Regions from separate parts of the Streptomyces sp. NPDC026394 genome, predicted to be linked through region 1. Evidence: riboswitches for the same ligand, from Rfam matches in the RefSeq annotation. Region 1 holds a riboswitch; each other region holds the start of a gene.
What was found. Region 1 has a riboswitch for cyclic di-AMP ahead of ACZ4QV_RS36510 (C40 family peptidase). Riboswitches for the same ligand answer to the same signal wherever they lie in the genome.
Positions count from the first base shown of each region.

Region 1 (6,269 bases):
GCGCCCGGCAAGCGCCTCGCCCTGCCGGGCGCCCGTGTCCTCGTCCACCAGCCCTCGTTCGACGAGCCGGTGCAGGGGCAGGCCGACGACCTCCGCATCCAGGCGGACGAACTGCTGCGCACCCGGGCGCTGCTGGAGGAACTGCTCGTACGGCACACCGGCCAGTCCCCCGAGCGGATCACCGAAGACCTCGAACGCGAGAAGGTCTTCAGCGCCGAGGCCGCCATGGAGTACGGCCTCATCGACGGGCTGACCCGCAGCCGCAAGCAGCACCCCGCGACACCGGGCGCGAGGTGAGCCCGGTATGTGGCCACCCGAACTGCCGCCGCTGCCCGCGCTGACGCGCGCCGAGGGCGAGGTCGTCGACAGTTACCTGGCGGTCCTGGACCTGCTGGGCCGCATCAACCCCGCCCGCGGCACGGACACGTACGGCAGCCTCCGTGCCGCACAGGCCCTGGTCGGCAAGACCACCGCACTGCGGGACGCGTTGGCGCTGATGCACGACCGGGGCGAGAGCGAACTGCACGCGGGAACCCTGGCGCAGGCCCTGCGCGTACTGGACGGCGAGCGCCGCGCGCGGCTGATCTCCGTACCTCCGCCGCGAAGTTGACGCGCCGTGCCCCCGCCCGGGCGGGGGCACGAGTGCTCTCCCTCCGCACCTCCGGCGCACCAGCACCCCCACCCGCCCCGCGCGACACGCGCCGGGCAAGGGTGACAGGGCGGCCAGGAGGTGCCGGAGCACCGCAAGGGCCCACCCGTTCGGCGACACGAAGCCCGATCGGGCTCGCCCGAACGGCGTAGCCACCGGGCCGCGTGCTGCGCCACACGGCTTGCGCGGCGTACGTACGTGTCGCCCGGAACGTGACGTTCCGGGGCTGGTACGCGGGTCCTCACCCGTCGCGGGCCTCCCACGGAACGACGCCCGTCCACCCGAATGGCGCAGGCGTGACCAACGTCACATATAGTCGTTTCTGCTCGGAATCCGGGCGCGAGGTGCGCAACGATCGCTTCGACGACAAGCCCCCGCCACAGCGGTGGGGCGGTCCGGGCGGACGCCCAATCCTGCCGCCGTACCGGATGTCTGGTCGATGCGCCTGGACCGGCAGGAGCGGAGGACCCGAGCACGACGGGACCGCCGGCCACCACGGCCGGACGGCCCCTTGGGGTGAAGTCGTCGACACGACCGGGCATCTTCGCCTGCCCGAACCCGACAGGCACTCCTTCGCAGGCGGCTGACGAAGGGTTGCGCATGACTGCGCGTACCACCGCTTCCCCTCTGCTGGCGCGGGCCGGAGTGATCTCCTTCATCGCCCTCGCCACGGTCGGCGGGACACTGGTCGTACCAGGAGCCACCGAGGACGCGGCCGCCGCGTCCACCTCGGCCTCGGCACTGCAGATCGCCGCTTCCAAGAAGGGGGCGCCCTACAAGTTCGGAGCCAGCGGTCCACACCGTTTCGACTGCTCAGGGCTGACGCTGTACTCGTTCAAGCGGGCCGGGAAGCGGCTGCCGCGCACCGCGGCGGCCCAGTACAACCGCACCCGGCACCTGTCGGCGTCCTCGCGCCGCGCCGGTGACCTGGTCTTCTTCCACTCCCGCCGGGGCATCTACCACGTGGGCATCTACGCGGGGAAGGGCAAGATCTGGCACGCGCCCAAGCCCGGCACCGTGGTGCGGCTGGAACGCATCTGGTCACGCAGCGTCTCGTACGGGCGGGTGCGCTGACCGCGCGCGAGGGGCCCCCGTGCGGCCACGAGCCCCGCACCGTCCGCGCGCGGGCGCGAACGCGGGCGCGAACTCGCGCACACGCGTGCGCCTTCGAGGAGTGATCAACGCGTCCGCGGATACCCGCACGCAATGGCCCCCCTCACCGACGACCACCGCGACGAACTGCCAGGCCACCCCGAACTGCCGGGAACGAGCGAAACGTCCGAGCCGCCCCGGCCGCGCGGTTCCGCCCGGTACACCGGGTACGCGGACCGCAACGAGACGCCTCTGGAACGCTACGACCGCAACTTCGGCGAACTGCTCCAGGAGCTGCGCGTCCTGCAGACCGGTGTGCAGATCCTGTTCGCCTTCCTGCTCACCCTGGCGTTCACCCCGCGATTTGTGTCCCTGGACACCACGCAACGCGGCTTCTACGTGGGCACGTTACTGCTGGCGGTGCTGGCGACGCTGCTGCTCACCGCGCCCGCCGCGGTGCACCGGGTGCTGTTCCGGCGGCGCGCGAAGGGGCTGATCGTGGAGGTCTCCGCGCGGCTGACGGCAGCCGGGATGGCGGTCCTCGCACTGGCGCTGGCCGGTGCCGTGCTCCTCGTCGTCGACGTCGTACTGGGGCGCGGGGCGGGGGTGGTGGCGGGTTCGGTGACGCTGGTGACGTGCGGCGGCCTGTGGGCACTGCTGCCCCGCGTACTGGGTCACCGGAACGGGCACCTCAAGCCGCCGGATCGCGACGCGTCCTCCTGAACACCGGGAGGCCCGGGGGTGGCCTCCCGGTGCGGCGCTCCGGGGGCGGCGCCGTCGGGATCTTTTGTGACCTGGTCGTCCTTGCTTTGACGACGGAGAACCGATGGAGTCTCCTCAGCACGTGAGGAGACCCATGCACAGGCACCTGCCCCAGCACACGCACACCAGGACCGACTCGTGAACCTGCGCGGACTTCTGCGCCGCCGCTCCCCCGCCACCCCCTGCCCGGCCTGCGGCAGCACGGACGTGCTGTGGGAGGACGAGGGTGTCTACGGCGCCGGCGAACTGCTGTGGTGGTGCGCCGCCTGCCTGCATCAGTGGCACCCCGGCGACCTCGGCGCCGGGGCGGGCGGGGGTTCGGTGGCTACCCCTGGCCCGGCCGCCCCCATGGGCACGATCATCCCCGCGGGACCGCAGGCCCCCGCGACCGCAGGCCCGGCATCCCCCGCCAACGGCGCAGTATCGGTACCTCCCCCGACCCCCGCAGCACCGGCACCTCCCACGCCTCCCGCAGCATCCCTGCCCCCGGCCGTCCCGCCGCCGCTCCAGCCGCCACCGAACGCCCCTGGCCCGGCCACCGTCGCCGAACGCGTGATGCACGCCGCGGGGCTGACCCCGCTGGGCCCCTGTCCCGGCGCCTACGAGCCGTGGCCGTGCCACTGTGCCCGCTGCGGCCGTACGACCAGCCCCACCTACCGGCAGGTGCGGGACGAGGGCGTGGGCTGCGCCTGCAGTACGGGCCGCCGCCGCAGACCGCGCTTCCTCACCAAGCCCTGACGAACCCGACGCCGACCGATTCCTTCTTCAGGGCAGGAACGGCTTCCACGGCAACGTGAGCCAAACGGTCTTCCCCCCGGCCGCGGTGGGTTCGACCGTCACCTGCCCACCGGACTCGGCGGCGAGGAAGCGGACGATCACCATGCCCCGGCCGTTGTCCTGCTGCACGGCGGCCGGCAGCCGTTTCGGCCAGCGCGGATGATCGTCGGTGACGCCGATCCACAGCCGCTCGTCGCGGTCCAGCCGGACGTCGACGGTGAAGGCCGGTGACTGCCCGAACGTGTGCTGCACGGCGTTGGTGGCGAGTTCGGAGACGATCAGCCGTACGGTGTCGGCCGGCTCCGTCCCGTCCGGCAGGCCCCATTCGGCCAGGACGTCCATGACGTACCTGCGGGCCTCCGCCACCGACGCCGGTGCGCTGGGCAGAGTGAGTGAGGATTCCTGGTGGTCTGCCATCGCGACGCCGTCCCTTTCCCACCGAGGCTCGACTCCGGCCCGCCGCCGGAGGAAGCCGCCATCGCGTGCGGCCTCCCGGGCCCTTTCCGGTCCCTTCGGCTCCGGCCTCGGACTGCTGCTCTGCGCCAGCCTGCCACTCTTGCTGCGACGGTGACGCGTCATCCACCAAGAAGTGCATATATCTGTCGCCCGAAGCGGTGAACTCTGCTACGCGAGACCGTATTTGCGCGGCACACTGTCGGATCGGAACCGGCCATCTGGGAGCGGGCGCATCCGCGGCGCACCCGGGGAGAAGTACGGAGGGAGCGGTATGCGGTACGGGCCCGCGGTGCGCCGCCGCAAGCTGGGCGCGGAATTGCGGCGTCAGCGGACACTGGCCGGATTCACCAGCGGCGAGGCGGCGCGGCTGGTCGGCTGGCACCAGTCCAAGGTCAGCCGCATCGAGACCGGGCGCAGCGGTGCCCGGCCGGCCGACGTCGAACTGCTGCTGGACGCGTACGGCGTGCGGGACACCGAGCTGCGCGCGCTGCTGGCGGCGCTGTGCGGGAACGGCGGACAGGACGGCGACGGCGACAGCGGGCGGCACGGCTGGTGGCACACCTATCGCGACCTGCTGCCGCCGGAGTACCGGGACTTCATCAGTCTGGAGTACGGGGCGTCCCGGGCGCGCACGCTGGAGACGACGGTGGTGCCGGGCCTGCTGCAGACGCCGGATTATGCGCGGGCGGTGACCCGCGCCACGCTGTCGGACCTGCCGGCGCAGCAGGTCGAGGAGCTGGTGGAGGTGCGCGTCGCCCGCCAGGAGGTGCTGCGCGGTGAGCGGCCGCTGGAGTTGTGCGCGGTGCTGGACGAGGCGGTACTGCGCCGGGAGGTCGGCCCGCCCGGGGTGATGGCCGCCCAGCTCCGGCACATTCTGGACGTGGGGCAATTGCCGCATGTGCGACTCCAGGTACTGCCCTTCGCATCCGGTGTGCACATCGGCATCACCGGCCCTTTCGTTATCTTCTCATTTCCGCTCACTTCTGACTTAGATGTGGTTGTTCTCGACCATTTGACGAGTAGCCTCTACTTGGAGCAGAAAGCAGACCTCAGGGCGTACAGCGATGCGTTCGACATGCTGCGGGGGCGCGCCCTCTCGTGCGACAAGTCAGCGCAATTCATCGCCCGGATCGCCGAGACCTCATGGGCCGGCTCCGGCGTCTGAGGAGGCACCATGTCACTTCCACCCGGGCACGACCCGGTCCGCACCGTGCCGCGCGGCGCGCTATGGCGACGCAGCAGCCACAGCACCGCGATGAACAACTGCGTCGAAACGGCACGCGTCGGCTCCGGCCTGCTCGCCGTACGCGACTCCAAGAACACCGCGGGCCCGGCGCTGCTGTTCACCACGGCGGCCTGGAGGTCCTTCGTCGACGGACTGGCCGACAGCGGCTTCGCCAAGGTCGGACGAGCCGGACCCGAATGACCCGCCCCAGCCGGTGACCGACCCTAGCCGGTGGCCGGCGCCGTCCGTACGACGGTCCGGACCGCTTCCCTCGCCTGCCGGGGGGACAGGTCGGCGCGGGCGGTCAGGCGCAGCCGGGAGATGCCGTCGGGTACGGACGGCGGCCGGAAGCAGCCGACCACGAGGCCCGCGTCCCGGCAGTCGGCGGCCCACCGGACGGCCAGTTCCGGCGAGGGCGCCCGTACGGACACCACCGCGGCGTCCGGGCGGACGACCGTCAGCCCCGCGGCGCTGAGCCGCTGGTGCAGTTCCGCCGCCACCGCGCGGACCTGGGTGGCGCGTTCCGGCTCGCGCCGCAGCAGGCGCAGCGCCGTCCGGGCGCCGCCGGCCGCCGCCGGGGCGAGGCCGGTGTCGAAGATGAACGTCCGTGCGGTGTTGACCAGGTGCTCGATCACCCGGGCCGGGCCGAGGACCACACCTCCCTGGCTGCCGAGCGACTTCGACAGGGTGGCGGTGGCGACCACGTCCGGATCCCCGGCCAGCCCGGCCGCGTGCACCGCGCCGCGCCCTCCGTCGCCGAGGACGCCCAGCCCGTGCGCGTCGTCGACGAGCAGGGCCGCGCCGTGCGCACGGCAGGCGTCGGCGAGGGACCGCAGGGGCGCGGCGTCACCGTCCACGGAGAAGACGGAGTCGGTGACGGCGAGCGCCGGGCCGGCGTGCCCGTCCAGGGACTTGCGTACCGCGTCCGGTTCGGAGTGCGGGACCACGACGGTCCTGGCCCTGGCGAGCCGGCAGCCGTCGATGAGCGACGCGTGGTTGCCCGCGTCCGAGACGATCAGGCCGCCCGGGCCGCCGAGCGCGGTGACGGCGGCGAGGTTGGCCGCGTAGCCGGAGGACAGCACCAGGGCGGCCTCGAAGCCGCAGAACTCGGCGAGTTCGGCCTCCAGCCGGGCGTGCAGCTCGGTGCTGCCGGACACCAGCCGGGAACCGGTGGCGCCGGCGCCCCAGCGGTGCGCGGCCTGCGCGGCACCGCGGGTGACCTCGGGGTGCCGGGCCAGGCCGAGGTAGTCGTTGCTCGCCAGGTCCAGCAGCGGCGACTCGACGGGCCGGGGCCGCAGCGTACGGACG
Region 1 is NZ_JBVHPX010000026.1:56,978-63,246, reverse strand. Features, by position in the region: gene ACZ4QV_RS36520 (ATP-dependent Clp protease proteolytic subunit) at 1-297, shown strand, start outside; gene ACZ4QV_RS36515 (hypothetical protein) at 305-610, shown strand; cyclic di-AMP (ydaO/yuaA leader) riboswitch at 1,082-1,246, shown strand; gene ACZ4QV_RS36510 (C40 family peptidase) at 1,250-1,723, shown strand; gene ACZ4QV_RS36505 (DUF6328 family protein) at 1,856-2,464, shown strand; gene ACZ4QV_RS36500 (hypothetical protein) at 2,642-3,241, shown strand; gene ACZ4QV_RS36495 (ATP-binding protein) at 3,269-3,697, opposite strand; gene ACZ4QV_RS36490 (helix-turn-helix domain-containing protein) at 4,008-4,901, shown strand; gene ACZ4QV_RS36485 (DUF397 domain-containing protein) at 4,911-5,162, shown strand; gene ACZ4QV_RS36480 (8-amino-7-oxononanoate synthase) at 5,186-6,269, opposite strand, start outside.

Region 2 (6,269 bases), on a different contig from region 1:
CGGCGTACCCGGAGGAGAGGATCACCAGGCCGCGTACGCCGTGCTCGCCGCAGTCGCGGACCACGTCGGGGACCTGGGCGGCGGGGACGGCGAGCACCGCGAGATCCACGGGCTCGGGGATCTCGGGCACCGAGCGGTGACCCGGCACCCCTTCGGGGTCGAGGAGGGCGCCGCCCTCGGGGAAGGCGTGGTTGACCGCGTACACCCGGCCCGGATAGCCGGAGTCGAGGAGATTGCGCAGGACGGAGCGGCCGACGCCGCCGGGGGCGCGGCCGGTGCCGATGACGGCGACCGAGCCGGGCGCCAGCAGGCGCTGCACGGAACGGGCCTCGGCGCGCTGCTCGCGGCCGCGCATGACGGCCATGGACTGCTCGGTGGGCTCCAGGTCGAACTCCAGGCGCACCACGCCGTCTTCGAAGGTGCGCTGCTGGGTGTACCCGGCGTCCGTGAAGACCTTGATCATTTTGGTGTTGGCGGGCAGCACCTCGGCCGCGAACCGACGGATGCCGCGCTCCCGGGCGACCGCGGCGATGTGCTCCAGGAGGGCGGAGGCCACCCCGCGGCCCTGGTGGGCGTCCTGCACCAGGAAGGCGACCTCGGCCTGGTCGGCGCCCGGTTCCTTGGCGGGGCGGCCACGGTCGTCGATGCGGTCGTAGCGGACCGTGGCGATGAACTCGCCGCCCACGGTGGCGGCCAGGCCCACCCGGTCGACGTAGTCGTGATGGGTGAAGCGGTGCACGTCGCGGTCGGACAGGCGCGGGTAGGGCGCGAAGAAGCGGTAGTACTTCGACTCGTCCGAGACCTGTTCGTAGAACGAGACCAGGCGCTGCGCGTCGTCGGGGGCGATGGGACGGATGCGCGCGGTGCCGCCGTCGCGCAGCACGACATCGGCTTCCCAGTGGGCCGGGTAGACGCTGTCCGACGGGCTCTGCATGGGGGACAGCGTACGACCCGCCACCGACAACCGGCTCGGTGTGCGGGCCCGTGCGGGCCGGGGCAGGCTGGGCCGGGGCGGTCGGTCCCGGACGGAGGGGGCCGGGCGGGTCCGGGCGGTGGGCCCGGTCGGCGGGTCCGGACGGTGGGCGGGTCCGGACGGTGGGCAGGTCCGGACGGTGGGCAGGTCCAGACGGTGGGCCCGGAGGTCCCGGACGGCGTGGTCCCGGATGGCGGACGGTACGGGCGTACGCCGACGACCCGCCGGTAGCGTGCCTCCGGCCTGCGAAAAGCGCCGCCTACGGCGCCGCCGCGGGCTGCCGGAGCACTCCCGGCGACATGAGACACTGGTCTAGACAACCGTTACGACTTGAAGGGCAACACCATGGCTGAGCGCCGCGTCAATGTCGGTTGGGCCGAGGGTCTGCACGCCCGCCCCGCCTCGATCTTCGTCCGTGCGGCCACCGCCGCCGGGGTTCCCGTGACGATCGCGAAGGCCGACGGCAACCCGGTCAACGCGGCCTCCATGCTGGCCGTGCTGGGCCTGGGCGCCCAGGGTGGCGAGGAGATCGTGCTGGCCTCCGACGCCGAGGGCGCCGACGCCGCGCTCGACCGCCTCGCGAAGCTGGTCGCCGAGGGCCTTGAGGAGCTCCCGGAGACCGTCTGAACCGCTTCGCGGGTCACTGTGTTCGCGGCTCCGCCGCGGTAGCCGGGTCACCGGCGCCGGGGCGGGGCCGTTTTTCGTGCGGTGCCGTACGCCGCGACCGGCAGGCGGCGACCGGGAAAATTCGCGCGCCATCGCTCCAGGGCATGCCATCACTAAGGGATACGCCGAGCAATCCCCCTCCGCGTCGCCATCCCGATCCCTCTGGGGTTCTTCCGCTCCCCCTGCGCACCCCTCGCGGCAATCAACCCGCACCTGACGGGATTCCCGCTTTCCCGCGCTTTTCGCAGCCCGCAGCGCCGCATCGAAACCCGCGCCATTCCTCCGGCGAAATCCCCTACCGCTTGTATACGGCCCGCACGTTAATTCCGTTCGCGCGCCGTGTTTACGGGCTGTTTCGAACTCCTCACCGTCGGCCCGGGGACCACCGGACGCAGCCGGTACGCCGGGCGCGAGCGCTCGATGTGCGCCGCCATCAGGGCGCGGGCCCGCTCGGCGTCCCCGCGGCTCACCGCGTCCAGCACCGCCCCGTGCTCCTCCCAGGAGCGCTCGTCGCGGGCCGGGAGGTCGACCACGTACATCCAGTCGATCTTGCGTCGTACCTGGGTGAGCAGCGCCGCCAGGCCCGTGCTGCCGGATGCCTGGGCGAGCGTCTCGTGGAACCAGCCGTCGAGTTGGCGCAGCTCGGCGCGGTGACCGTGCCGGGTCCGCTCACGGCCCAGCCGCACGACGCCGCGCAGCACCTTGAGATGGGCCGCGGTGCGGCGGGTGGCGGCGCGGGCGGCGCCGAGCGGCTCCAGCAGCGCCCGGATGTCCAGGGCGTCGGCCGCTTCCCGTTCGGTCGGCTCGGCCACGCAGGCACCCGCGTGGTGCCGGATGACGACGAAGCCCTCCGACTGCAACGTACGCAACGCCTCTCGCACGGGAACGCGGGAGACCCCGTAACGACCGGCCAGCATTTCCTCGATCAGGCGGCTGCCCGGCGGGAGAACGCCGGATACGATGTCGCCGCGGATCGCCGTGCACACCACGTGCGCGGAAAGGGGACCTCGCATCGCCTGCGCCTCCACCGTAATCCGCTGGGAACTTCCGGAATTGCCGCCGGGCGGCGACTTTCGAGTGACTCTATGCGACAGGAACCGGATATCCGACGGCCATGGCACATTCATGGATATTTTTTGGCCAGGTGCCGCGCAGGCGGAAACGCAGATGCCCCGGCCACGAGGGCCGGGGCATCGTACGGGGGACGGGTGCGACGGGAGTGACGAGCGGGACGGATGTCCGTCAGACGTTCACGCCGTGCGAGCGCAGGTAGGCGACCGGGTCCATGTCCGAGCCGTACTCCGCCGAGGTGCGGGCCTCGAAGTGCAGGTGCGCGCCGGTGGTGTTGCCGGTGTTGCCCGACAGGGCGATCTGCTGGCCCGGGGTGACGGTCTGGCCGACCGAGACGTTGATCGACGACAGATGGCCGTACTGGGTGTAGGTGCCGTCGTTCATCTTGATGACGACGTTGTTCCCGTACGCGCCGCCCCAGCCGGCCTCGACAACGGTGCCCGAGCCGACGGCGTGGACGGTGGTGCCGGAGGAGGCGTGGAAGTCGATGCCGGTGTGGCTGCCGGAGGACCACAGGCCGCTGGACGCCTTGTAGCTGGTGGAGACGTAGGAACCGTCGACGGGCGCGACGTACATGAGCAGGCGCTTGCGCTCGGCCTCGCGGGCGGCGCGCTCCTTGGCCTCGCGCTCCTTCTTGGCCTCGGCCTCGGCCTGGCGCTTGGCCTCCTCGGCCTGCTTGCGCGCCTCGGCCTCGGCCTTGGCCTGCGCGGCGGCGGCCTCGGCGGCCTCCTGCTGCGCGTCGGCCTGCGCCTCGATCTGCTCGGCGAGCTCGTCACCGAGGACGACGGCGTGGTGGAGGCCGGTGTCGTGGTTGCTCGCGTCGTCCGGGTTGCCGGCCGCCAGGGCCGGGGAGGCGACGGAGGCGATGACGCCGGACGCGGCGAGCGTGGCTATGCCGGCGAGGTTACGGGTCGTCCGCGCGCTGCGGCTCGGACCACGGTGCTTCCCGGTGGCACGGGTGAACGCCATGGGCTGGCTGTGTCCTTTCCTTCCCTCTCGCCTACCGGGTTAGCTGACGGGTTCGGAGCAGGAAGGTCTCCTACGGGCACCTCCGGGAAGGCGTCCGATTCACCCCAGGGGACATGGGTCCCCGGCTCCCCTGGCTCGCGCCGTACGGGGACTCGGCGATGACTGTCCGTGCCGCGGTTGCGGCGGCGATCCTGCGGACAGCCGGATCGACGCTAAACGCGGCAACTTTCAATCGGCAAACAGAACCCCGATTTTGTGCCGTACGCCACACGGGCACCCTGCAACTACCCCCAACAATTGGGACATAAAGAAGATCCAGTGGCGCCTGCGCACCACTGGATCCCCTATGTGACCGTTCGTCACACGCCCGGGTCACGGGCCGCCAGCCACCGCCGGCCCTCACCGGCAGCCGTCGGCCACCACCGGACGGAGGCTGTCCGCCCCGCGCCGAAGACGTGCCGGTGTGACGCGTCGGCGTGACGTGCCGAAGTGACGTGCGGCGTGACGTGCCGGTGACGCTCCTCAGCCCTTGACGACCGTCACCTCTCCGATGCCGAGCGCCTTGACGGGCTCCTCGATCTCGGCGGCGTCACCCACCAGGACCGTCACCAGCCGGTCGACCGGGAAGGCGTTGACGGCCGCGGCGGTCGCCTCGACCGTGCCGGTCCGCGCCAGCCGCTCGTACAGCCGGGCCTGGTAGTCGTCCGGAAGCTGCTGCTCGACCTGGTCCGCGAGGGTGCCTGCGACGGCCGCCGCGGTCTCGTACTTCAGCGGCGCGACCCCGACGAGGTTCTGTACGGCCACGTCGCGCTCGGCGTCCGTCAGGCCCTCCGCCGCGAGGGTGCGCAGCACCTTCCAGAGGTCGTCCAGCGCCGGACCGGTGGAGGCGGTGTCCACCGAGCCGCTGATGGCGAGCATCGCGGCGCCGTCGCCGTCGGCCGAGGAGCGCAGCACCTGCCCGAAGGAACGCACCCCGTAGGTGTAGCCCTTCTCCTCGCGCAGCACCCGGTCCAGGCGGGAGGTGAGGGTGCCGCCCAGGCAGTACGTGCCGAGCACCTGCGCGGGCCAGACGCGGTCGTGCCGGTCGGCGCCGATCCGGCCGATCAGCAGCTGGGTCTGGACGGCGCCGGGGCGGTCGACGATCACGACACGGCCGGTGTCGTCGGCGGTGATCGGGCTGGCCTTCACCGGTTCGGCGGGCGACCCCGTCCAGGCGCCGAGGGTCTCCGTGAGGGCCGCGTCCAGGTCGACGCCGGTGAAGTCGCCGACGACGACGGCGGTGGCCGTGGCGGGGCGTACATGTGCCTCGTAGAAGGCGCGCACGGCCGCCGCGTCGATCCGGGTGACGGTCTCCTCGGTGCCCTGGCGCGGCCGCGACATCCGGGAGTCGGCCGGGAACAGCTCCTTGGACAGGGCCATCGCGGCGCGCCGGGCCGGGTTGGCCAGCTCGTGCGGGATCTCGTCGAGGCGGTTGTGCACCAGGCGCTCGACCTCGCCGTCCGGGAAGGCGGGGGCGCGCAGGGCGTCGGCGAGCAGGCCGAGGGCCTTGTCCAGCCGGGAGGCCGGGACCTCCAGGGACACCCGGACGCCGGGGTGGTCGGCGTGCGCGTCCAGAGTGGCGCCGCAGCGCTCCAGCTCGGCGGCGAACTCCTCGGCGTCGTGTTTGTCGGTGCCCTCGGACAGGGCGCGCGCCATGATCGTGGCGACGCCGTCCAGGCCCGCCGGCTCGGCCTCCAGGGGCGCGACGATGTCGACCTCGACGGCGACGACCTGCTGGCCGGGGCGGTGGCTGCGCAGGACCGTGAGGCCGTTGGGGAGCTGTCCGCGCTCGGGGGCCGGGAAGGCCCACGGCTTGGGGTCGCCGCCGGCCGGCTGCGGGTGGAAGGTCATCGTGCTGCTGACGGCGTCACTCACTGGGCCGCCTCCTCGTCGTTGTCCTCGGCGGCGGTCGGCTCGGTCGGCTCGTACACGAGCACCGCGCGGTTGTCGGGGCGCAGCCGGGCCTTGGCGACCTCCTGCACCTCCTGCGGGGTGATCTCCAGGACGCGCCGCACGGCGGTCAGGGCGAGCTGCGGGTCGCCGAACAGGACCGCGAACCGGCACAGTTCGTCGGCGCGCCCGGCGGCCGTGGCGAGGCGGTCCAGCCACTCACGCTCCAGCTGGGCCTGCGCGCGCTCCATCTCCTCGGGGCTCGGCCCCTCGTCCGCGAAGCGGGCCAGCTCCTCGTCCACGGCCCTCTCGATCTCCGGCACCTCGACGCCGCCGGAGGTCTTCACGTCCAGCCAGCCCAGCGAGGGGGCGCCGGCCAGCCGGAGCAGGCCGAAGCCCGCCGCCACGGCCGTACGGTCACGGCGCACCAGGCGGTTGTACAGCCGCGAGGACTCGCCGCCGCCGAGCACCGTCAGCGCCAGGTCGGCCGCGTCGGCCTCACGGGTGCCGTCGTGCGGCAGGCGGTAGGCGGCCATCAGGGCACGGGAGGGCACGTCCTCCTCGACGACCTCGCGCAGCTCCTTGCCGATGACCTCCGGGAGGGAGCCGTCACGCGGCGGCTGCTTGCCCTCGTGGCCGGGGATGGAGCCGAAGTACTTCT
Region 2 is NZ_JBVHPX010000020.1:126,436-132,704, reverse strand. Features, by position in the region: gene ACZ4QV_RS33240 (bifunctional acetate--CoA ligase family protein/GNAT family N-acetyltransferase) at 1-934, opposite strand, end outside; gene ACZ4QV_RS33235 (HPr family phosphocarrier protein) at 1,319-1,600, shown strand; gene ACZ4QV_RS33230 (GntR family transcriptional regulator) at 1,960-2,652, opposite strand; gene ACZ4QV_RS33225 (M23 family metallopeptidase) at 2,882-3,679, opposite strand; cyclic di-AMP (ydaO/yuaA leader) riboswitch at 3,693-3,847, opposite strand; gene ACZ4QV_RS33220 (M16 family metallopeptidase) at 4,202-5,569, opposite strand; gene ACZ4QV_RS33215 (M16 family metallopeptidase) at 5,590-6,269, opposite strand, start outside.
Region 2: another riboswitch for cyclic di-AMP. It lies ahead of ACZ4QV_RS33225 (M23 family metallopeptidase); the one in region 1 lies ahead of ACZ4QV_RS36510 (C40 family peptidase).

Region 3 (6,269 bases), on a different contig from region 1:
GGTGCGCCGCTTTCCCGTGCCGGACCCGTCCTGGACGATGAAGCCGGTCTCGCCGGGCCGGACGTAGTGCAGGTGCAGCCGCGCCTGCTGCCGTACGTACTCCGGGTCCTGCCAGCGGGCCTTCTCGTCGCGCAGCTCGTCGGCGCGCAACTGGGCCTCGGCGGCCTGGCGGCGCTGGTCGGCGATCTCGGCGCGCTGCGAGATGTACTGCCGGGTGGGGTACGCGAGGGCGACGACCAGGGAGCACAGCACCAGCGCGAGCAGCGCCGCACGGCCGGTCAGGCGGCCCCGGCGGGGCCGGCCGGCGCTCTGGACGCGGGCGGCGGCCTGCTCGCCGAGCGCCTTGAGCCGGGTCGCGGTGGAGAACCGTTCCGCGGACACGTCGCCTCCCCTGGATCACCGGGCCCGGGACGGCCCGGCCCGCAGCACGTACGTCCCCGGCAACGGTACGGGACCGCTGCCGGGGACGTACGTATTCACGGCTTCCGGGGCCGTTCGCGGCCCGCGGGGCTTCAGCCCCCGCTCGTGCCGGTCAGTCCGCGACGCGGAACCGCGGGAAGGCGGAGCGGCCGGCGTAGACCGCCGCGTCGTCGAGGATCTCCTCGATGCGCAGGAGCTGGTTGTACTTGGCGACGCGCTCGGAGCGGGCCGGGGCGCCGGTCTTGATCTGGCCGCAGTTGGTGGCGACGGCCAGGTCGGCGATGGTGACGTCCTCGGTCTCGCCGGAGCGGTGCGACATCATGCACTTGAAGCCGTTGCGCTGGGCCAGCTCGACGGCGTCCAGGGTCTCGGTCAGCGAACCGATCTGGTTGACCTTGACCAGCAGGGCGTTGGCCGAGTTCTCCTCGATGCCGCGGGCCAGGCGCTCCGGGTTGGTGACGAACAGGTCGTCGCCGACCAGCTGCACCTTGGACCCCAGGCGCTCGGTGATGACGTTCCAGCCGGCCCAGTCGTCCTCGAACAGCGGGTCCTCGATGGAGACCAGCGGGTAGGCGGCGACGAGCTCCTCGTAGTACGAGGTCATCTGCTCGGCGGTGCGCTGCTCGCCCTCGAACGCGTAGACGCCGTCCTTGTAGAACTCGGAGGCGGCGACGTCGAGCGCCAGCGCGATGTCCTGGCCGGGGGTGTAGCCGGCTTCCTTGATCGCTTCGAGGATCAGGTCCAGGGCCTCGCGGTTGGAGCCCAGGTTCGGGGCGAAGCCGCCCTCGTCGCCCAGGCCGGTGGCCAGGCCCTTGCCCTTCAGGACCTTCTTGAGGGTGTGGTAGACCTCGGTGCCCCAGCGCAGCGCCTCGGAGAAGGACTCCGCGCCGATCGGGGCGATCATGAATTCCTGGATGTCCACGTTGGAGTCGGCGTGCGAGCCGCCGTTCAGGATGTTCATCATCGGGACCGGCAGCACGTGGGCGTTCGGGCCGCCGAGGTAGCGGAACAGCGGCAGGTCGCTGGCCTCGGAGGCGGCGTGCGCGACGGCCAGGGAGACGCCGAGGATGGCGTTGGCGCCGAGCGAGCCCTTGTTGTCGGTGGCGTCCAGGTCGAACATGGCCTGGTCGATCAGGCGCTGCTCCGTGGCGTCGTAGCCGACGAGCTCCGGGCCGATCTGCTCGATGACCGCGAGGACGGCCTTCTCCACGCCCTTGCCCTGGTAGCGGGCCGGGTCACCGTCGCGCAGCTCGATGGCCTCGAAGGCGCCGGTCGAGGCGCCGGACGGGACGGCGGCACGGCCGGTGCTGCCGTCGTCGAGGCCGACCTCGACCTCGACCGTGGGGTTGCCTCGCGAGTCGAGGATCTCGCGAGCTACGACGACGTCGATGGACGGCACGTTGTCTCCTTCATGGGTGTCTGGAGTTCTGCAGCACGAGCCTAACGGCCTCCGGGGGTTCCGCTCGCCGCCAGCCCGGCCCTCGGGCCGAATACACCCACAAAGGCCCTGTTCACGGGACGTATGGGTGCAATGTTCGCTGAAGGGAGAAGTCGGCGGACGGGGGCGGGGCGGGTCCGGCGGAGCGGCCGGGACGGTGGCCTCCAGGGCCCTGGGCGGGTCCTGGACGGGCCCGGCCGGGGCTCGTGGCCCGGGGGGCCGGGGAACGGGAGAAGCCCCGCCGCGGCGCCTGCGGGGGACAGGTGCCGTGACGGGGCAGTCTCACGGGAAGAGCGGATTCCCGGGGTGAGCGGCTTCCGGGGAGCCGGGCCGCCCGTACGTACCGCCGTACGTACGGAGTGCCACGGTCACCCGGGATCTCTCAGGACCGGAGCCGGCTCAGACGGCCAGCTTCTGGCCCGGGAAGATCAGGTTGGGGTTGCCGCCGATGACGGACTTGTTGTTCGCGTAGACCGACTTCCAGTTCTTGCCGTGGGAAGCGGCGATCTTGGCGAGGGTGTCACCGGACTTCACGGTGTAGTTGCCCTCGGGGTTCGACTTCGGCGTGGACTTCTGGGCCGGGGCCGGGGTCTTGCGGGCCAGCTCCTCGCCCTGCTTGCGGGCCTCGGAGCGCGAGGTGTTCTGCGGGGCGGAGTAGGAGCGCTTCGACTTGTACGACTTGTGCGAGCTGCTGCCCTGCGACGAGCCGCCGTCGGCCTTGGCGTTCGCGTTGCCCTGGCCGAGGTGGCCGCCGGCGCAGGTCCAGGCACCCGGGCCCTGGATGGCGAGCAGGCGCTCGGCCGCGGCGATCTGCTGGCTCTTGCTGGCCTGGTCGGCGCGCGGGGCGTACTGGGTACCGCCGGCGGCGGCCCAGCTGGAGTTCGAGAACTGCAGGCCACCGTAGTAGCCGTTACCGGTGTTGATCGACCAGTTGCCACCGGACTCGCACTGGGCGACGGCGTCCCAGTTGTTGCCCGCGGCGGAGGCAGAGGTGGCGCCCATCAGCGGGACGGCCACAGCGGCACCGGCGACGCCCGCCAGCGTGGCGACGCGGACGGCCTTGGAGGGACGACGGTGCTTGCCCTTGGTGTTCAGCATGGTTGTTCCTCACCGACGCCTGCGAGGTGAGCTGTCGGGTTCGGGCCATGTGAGTTGCCCGGCCGTGTGTGCTTCACACATGGCTTCACCCCTAGCCGGTTGGACCCGCTTCCGCGGGCGGGGCCGGCGCTTACCTTGGGTCCCCCGCTCCTGCCTTCGGCGCTCTCGCGTCGAGTGACCTCCGACCACCGGCAGGATTCGGCGTGCGATCGAAGGGCCCGCTTTGGCGAGCGATGAAGACGGTAAACAGGAACACCCCGCGGGTTCAAACCCCTACATCTGAGGCCAGTTGACCCCCAGACATCACAGGATCATCACATTTCCGCAGGTCGCCGCAGGTTTGGAAACAACGGACGGGACGGTCACCGCGGTCCCGAACGAGATCCATGTCTCACTTTCACCAAAGCGGGCAAATACCTGCGAACTATCCCTGCTGGTCTCCGAGCTCAAGGCGCTGACCAGGGTGGATAAGGTCCGGATCGCCCCCGATGACGCCTTTGTTGGCCGCGTAGAGCGCCGGCCAGCCCCCGGTGACCCCGCGGTCCGCCGCGATGACTGACAGGTTGTCACCGGGCCGCACGGTGTAGTCGCCCGGCGCGCCCGGGTCCGTACGGTGCGCGTCGCCGCCCCGCGAGGGGTGCCCCCCGCCGGACCGGCCCGCGTCGCCGGAGCCCGTGCCCCCGCCGGCACCCGTGTCCGCGCCCGTACCCGCACCCGTGCCGGGCTGCTCGGCGGGCCGGCCGCGGTGCTTGCCCTGCGACGGGGGCGCGGTGGGGCTCGTGGAGGCGCCGTCGTCCGGGGTGGCCGGGCCGGTGGGCCGCGACGGGTCCTGCGTACGGCCCGTGCCGGACGGATCCGGCGTACGGGACGGGTCCGGGGTGCCGGCCGGGCCGGTGGGCGACGGCTTCGGCTCCGGGGTGCGCGTACCGCCGGATCCCGGCGTCCCGGACGGCTTGGACGGCTTGGACGGCTCGGACGAGGGCGGCGGGGTGGACGGGGACGGCGAGGAGGGCTCCGGGGACGGCGTCGCCGTACCGCCCGGGTCGACGTCCGGCCCGCTGCCCCCCTGCTTGAGCCCCGCGTTCACCGCGCAGCTCGGCCAGGTGTCGGGGCCGCGCGCGGCGAGGATCGACTCGGCGACGGCTATCTGCTGCGACCGGCTGGCCAGGTCGGGGCGCGAGGCGTACGACGGGCCGCCGTAGCGGTCCCACATCTCCTGGGTGAGCTGGAGCCCGCCGTAGAACCCGTTGCCGGCGTTGGCGCTCCACACCCCGCTGCTCTCGCACTGCGCGACGCGGTCCCAGGTGGCCGCGTCGGCGGCGTTGGCGCTGCTCGCGGCGAGCAGGGGCATGGCGAGGGCGCCGCCGGCGACTCCCGCCGTGACGAAGATGGCCGGAGCCTGGCGGGGGCGTCGGTGACGGCCGTTCCCGGAGCGCATGCGGTTGCCTTTCGAGCGGCGGTTGAGTTGTCGTCGAGAGGCCGGCACCGTCGGCTGCGTGGCCCGTGCGCTGCCGCGCCGCCCGCCCCGGCCTTTCAAACGGTTGAAAGTAGCGGGACGGCCCGTCCGTCACAAGCCGGTGTAGCGGAGATCACGCGCAGGTCACGGCCTGACGGGATGTCATGTACAGCGGGTGCGCGGAACCGCGTGTACGGGTACCGCGTCATCTCTGTACGGGGGTGAACTCCACCGGCAGGGCCCGCAGCCCGCGCATGATCAGTCCGCCGCGCCAGCGCAGTTCGTCCGGGTCGGCGCCGAGCCGGAGGTCCGGCAGCCGGTTCAGCAGGGTGGCTATCGCGGTCTGCCCTTCGAGGCGGGCCAGCGGCGCGCCCAGGCAGTAGTGGATGCCGTGGCCGTATCCGAGGTGCTGGTTGTCGCGGCGGGACAGGTCCAGGACGTCCGGCCCCGGGAAACGCCCGGGGTCGCGGTCGGCGGCGGCCAGGACGACCAGGACCGGGTCGCCCTCGGCGATCCGCTGCCCGCCGAGGGTGAGGTCCCGGGTGGCGAAGCGCCAGGTGGCCAGCTCGACCGGGCCGTCGTAGCGCAGCAGCTCCTCGACGCCGGTGGCGAGCAGCTCCTCGTCGCCCTCGGCGGCGGCCTTCTGGAGCAACTGCCGCTGCTCGGGGTGGCGCAGCAACTGGTACACGCCGTTGCCGATGAGGTTGACGGTGGTCTCGAAGCCGGCGAACAGGAGGATGAAGGCCATCGCGGCGGCCTCGTTCTCGGTCAGGTGCTCGCCGTGGTCGGAGGCGCGGATCAGGCCGGAGATCAGGTCGTCGGCGCCTTCGTCGCCCAGCGACTCGCGCTTGCGGTGGATCAGCTCGGCGAGGTAGCCGCGCATCTTCTTCACCGACCGGGCGACGCCGCCGCGCGGCCCGCCGCCGTGCCGGATCATCATCCCGGCCCAGTCGCGGAAGTCGTCCTGGTCCTCGCGCGGGACGCCGAGCAGGTCGCAGATGGCGTAGATGGGCAGCGGGAAGGCGAACTCGTGGATGAGGTCGGCCTCGCCGCGCTCCGCGAAGGAGTCGATGAACGCGTCGGTCAGTTCCTGTACGCGCGGCGCGAACCGGGCGATGCGGCGCGGGGTGAACGCCTTGGAGACCAGCCGGCGCAGCCGGGTGTGGTCCGGCGGGTCGATGTTGAGCAGATGGGTCATCAGGTTCGCGCCGCGTTCGCCGGGGATGCCGACCTTGCCCTTGCCGTGCGCGGCCTCGCTGTGGTGCACCGGGTTCTTCGACAGCCGGGTGTCGGCGAGCGCCTGCCGCGCGTCCGTGTACCGGGTCACCAGCCAGGCCTCGACGCCGCTGGGCAGCCGTGTCCGGTGTACGGGCGCGTGCTCGCGCAGCCAGGCGTACGCCGGGTACGGGTCGGAGGCGAACTCCCAGGTGAACAGTTCCGGGCAGGCGGGGGCGGCCGCGGGGCCGGTCACGGGGCAGGCGGGGGCGGCCGCGGGGCCGGTCACGGGGCAGGCGGGCCCGGCCCCGGAGGGGTCGGCGGGCCGCTCGCCGGCGGGGAGACCGGCAGCGGGGTTGGCGGGAGATTCGGCGGGGAGAGGGGTCTGCGGGCGCACCCCTCGACGTTAACCCCCGCCGAAGGACCCGCTGTGCCCGTCCTGCCAGCGCTTGCGCTCCCGGTCCTGGTCGTCGCCGTGCCGGGTGGGGGCGTTGCCGTAGTCCGGCAGTTCGTGCGGGGTCAGCCGGTGGTCGCCGTCGCGCGGCACCTCGTTCGGGTCGCGCAGCTCGCTCTCGTACCCGGTCGGGTTCTTGGGCGGTGTCGGCTGGGTCTCCGGCTCGGGCGGGTCGGGCTCACGGTCCC
Region 3 is NZ_JBVHPX010000003.1:111,797-118,065, forward strand. Features, by position in the region: gene ACZ4QV_RS08875 (FtsB family cell division protein) at 1-381, opposite strand, end outside; gene eno (phosphopyruvate hydratase) at 533-1,819, opposite strand; gene ACZ4QV_RS08885 (transglycosylase family protein) at 2,258-2,956, opposite strand; cyclic di-AMP (ydaO/yuaA leader) riboswitch at 2,958-3,128, opposite strand; gene ACZ4QV_RS08890 (transglycosylase family protein) at 3,381-4,394, opposite strand; gene ACZ4QV_RS08895 (cytochrome P450 family protein) at 4,618-5,916, opposite strand; gene ACZ4QV_RS08900 (DUF6479 family protein) at 6,034-6,269, opposite strand, start outside.
Region 3: another riboswitch for cyclic di-AMP. It lies ahead of ACZ4QV_RS08885 (transglycosylase family protein); the one in region 1 lies ahead of ACZ4QV_RS36510 (C40 family peptidase).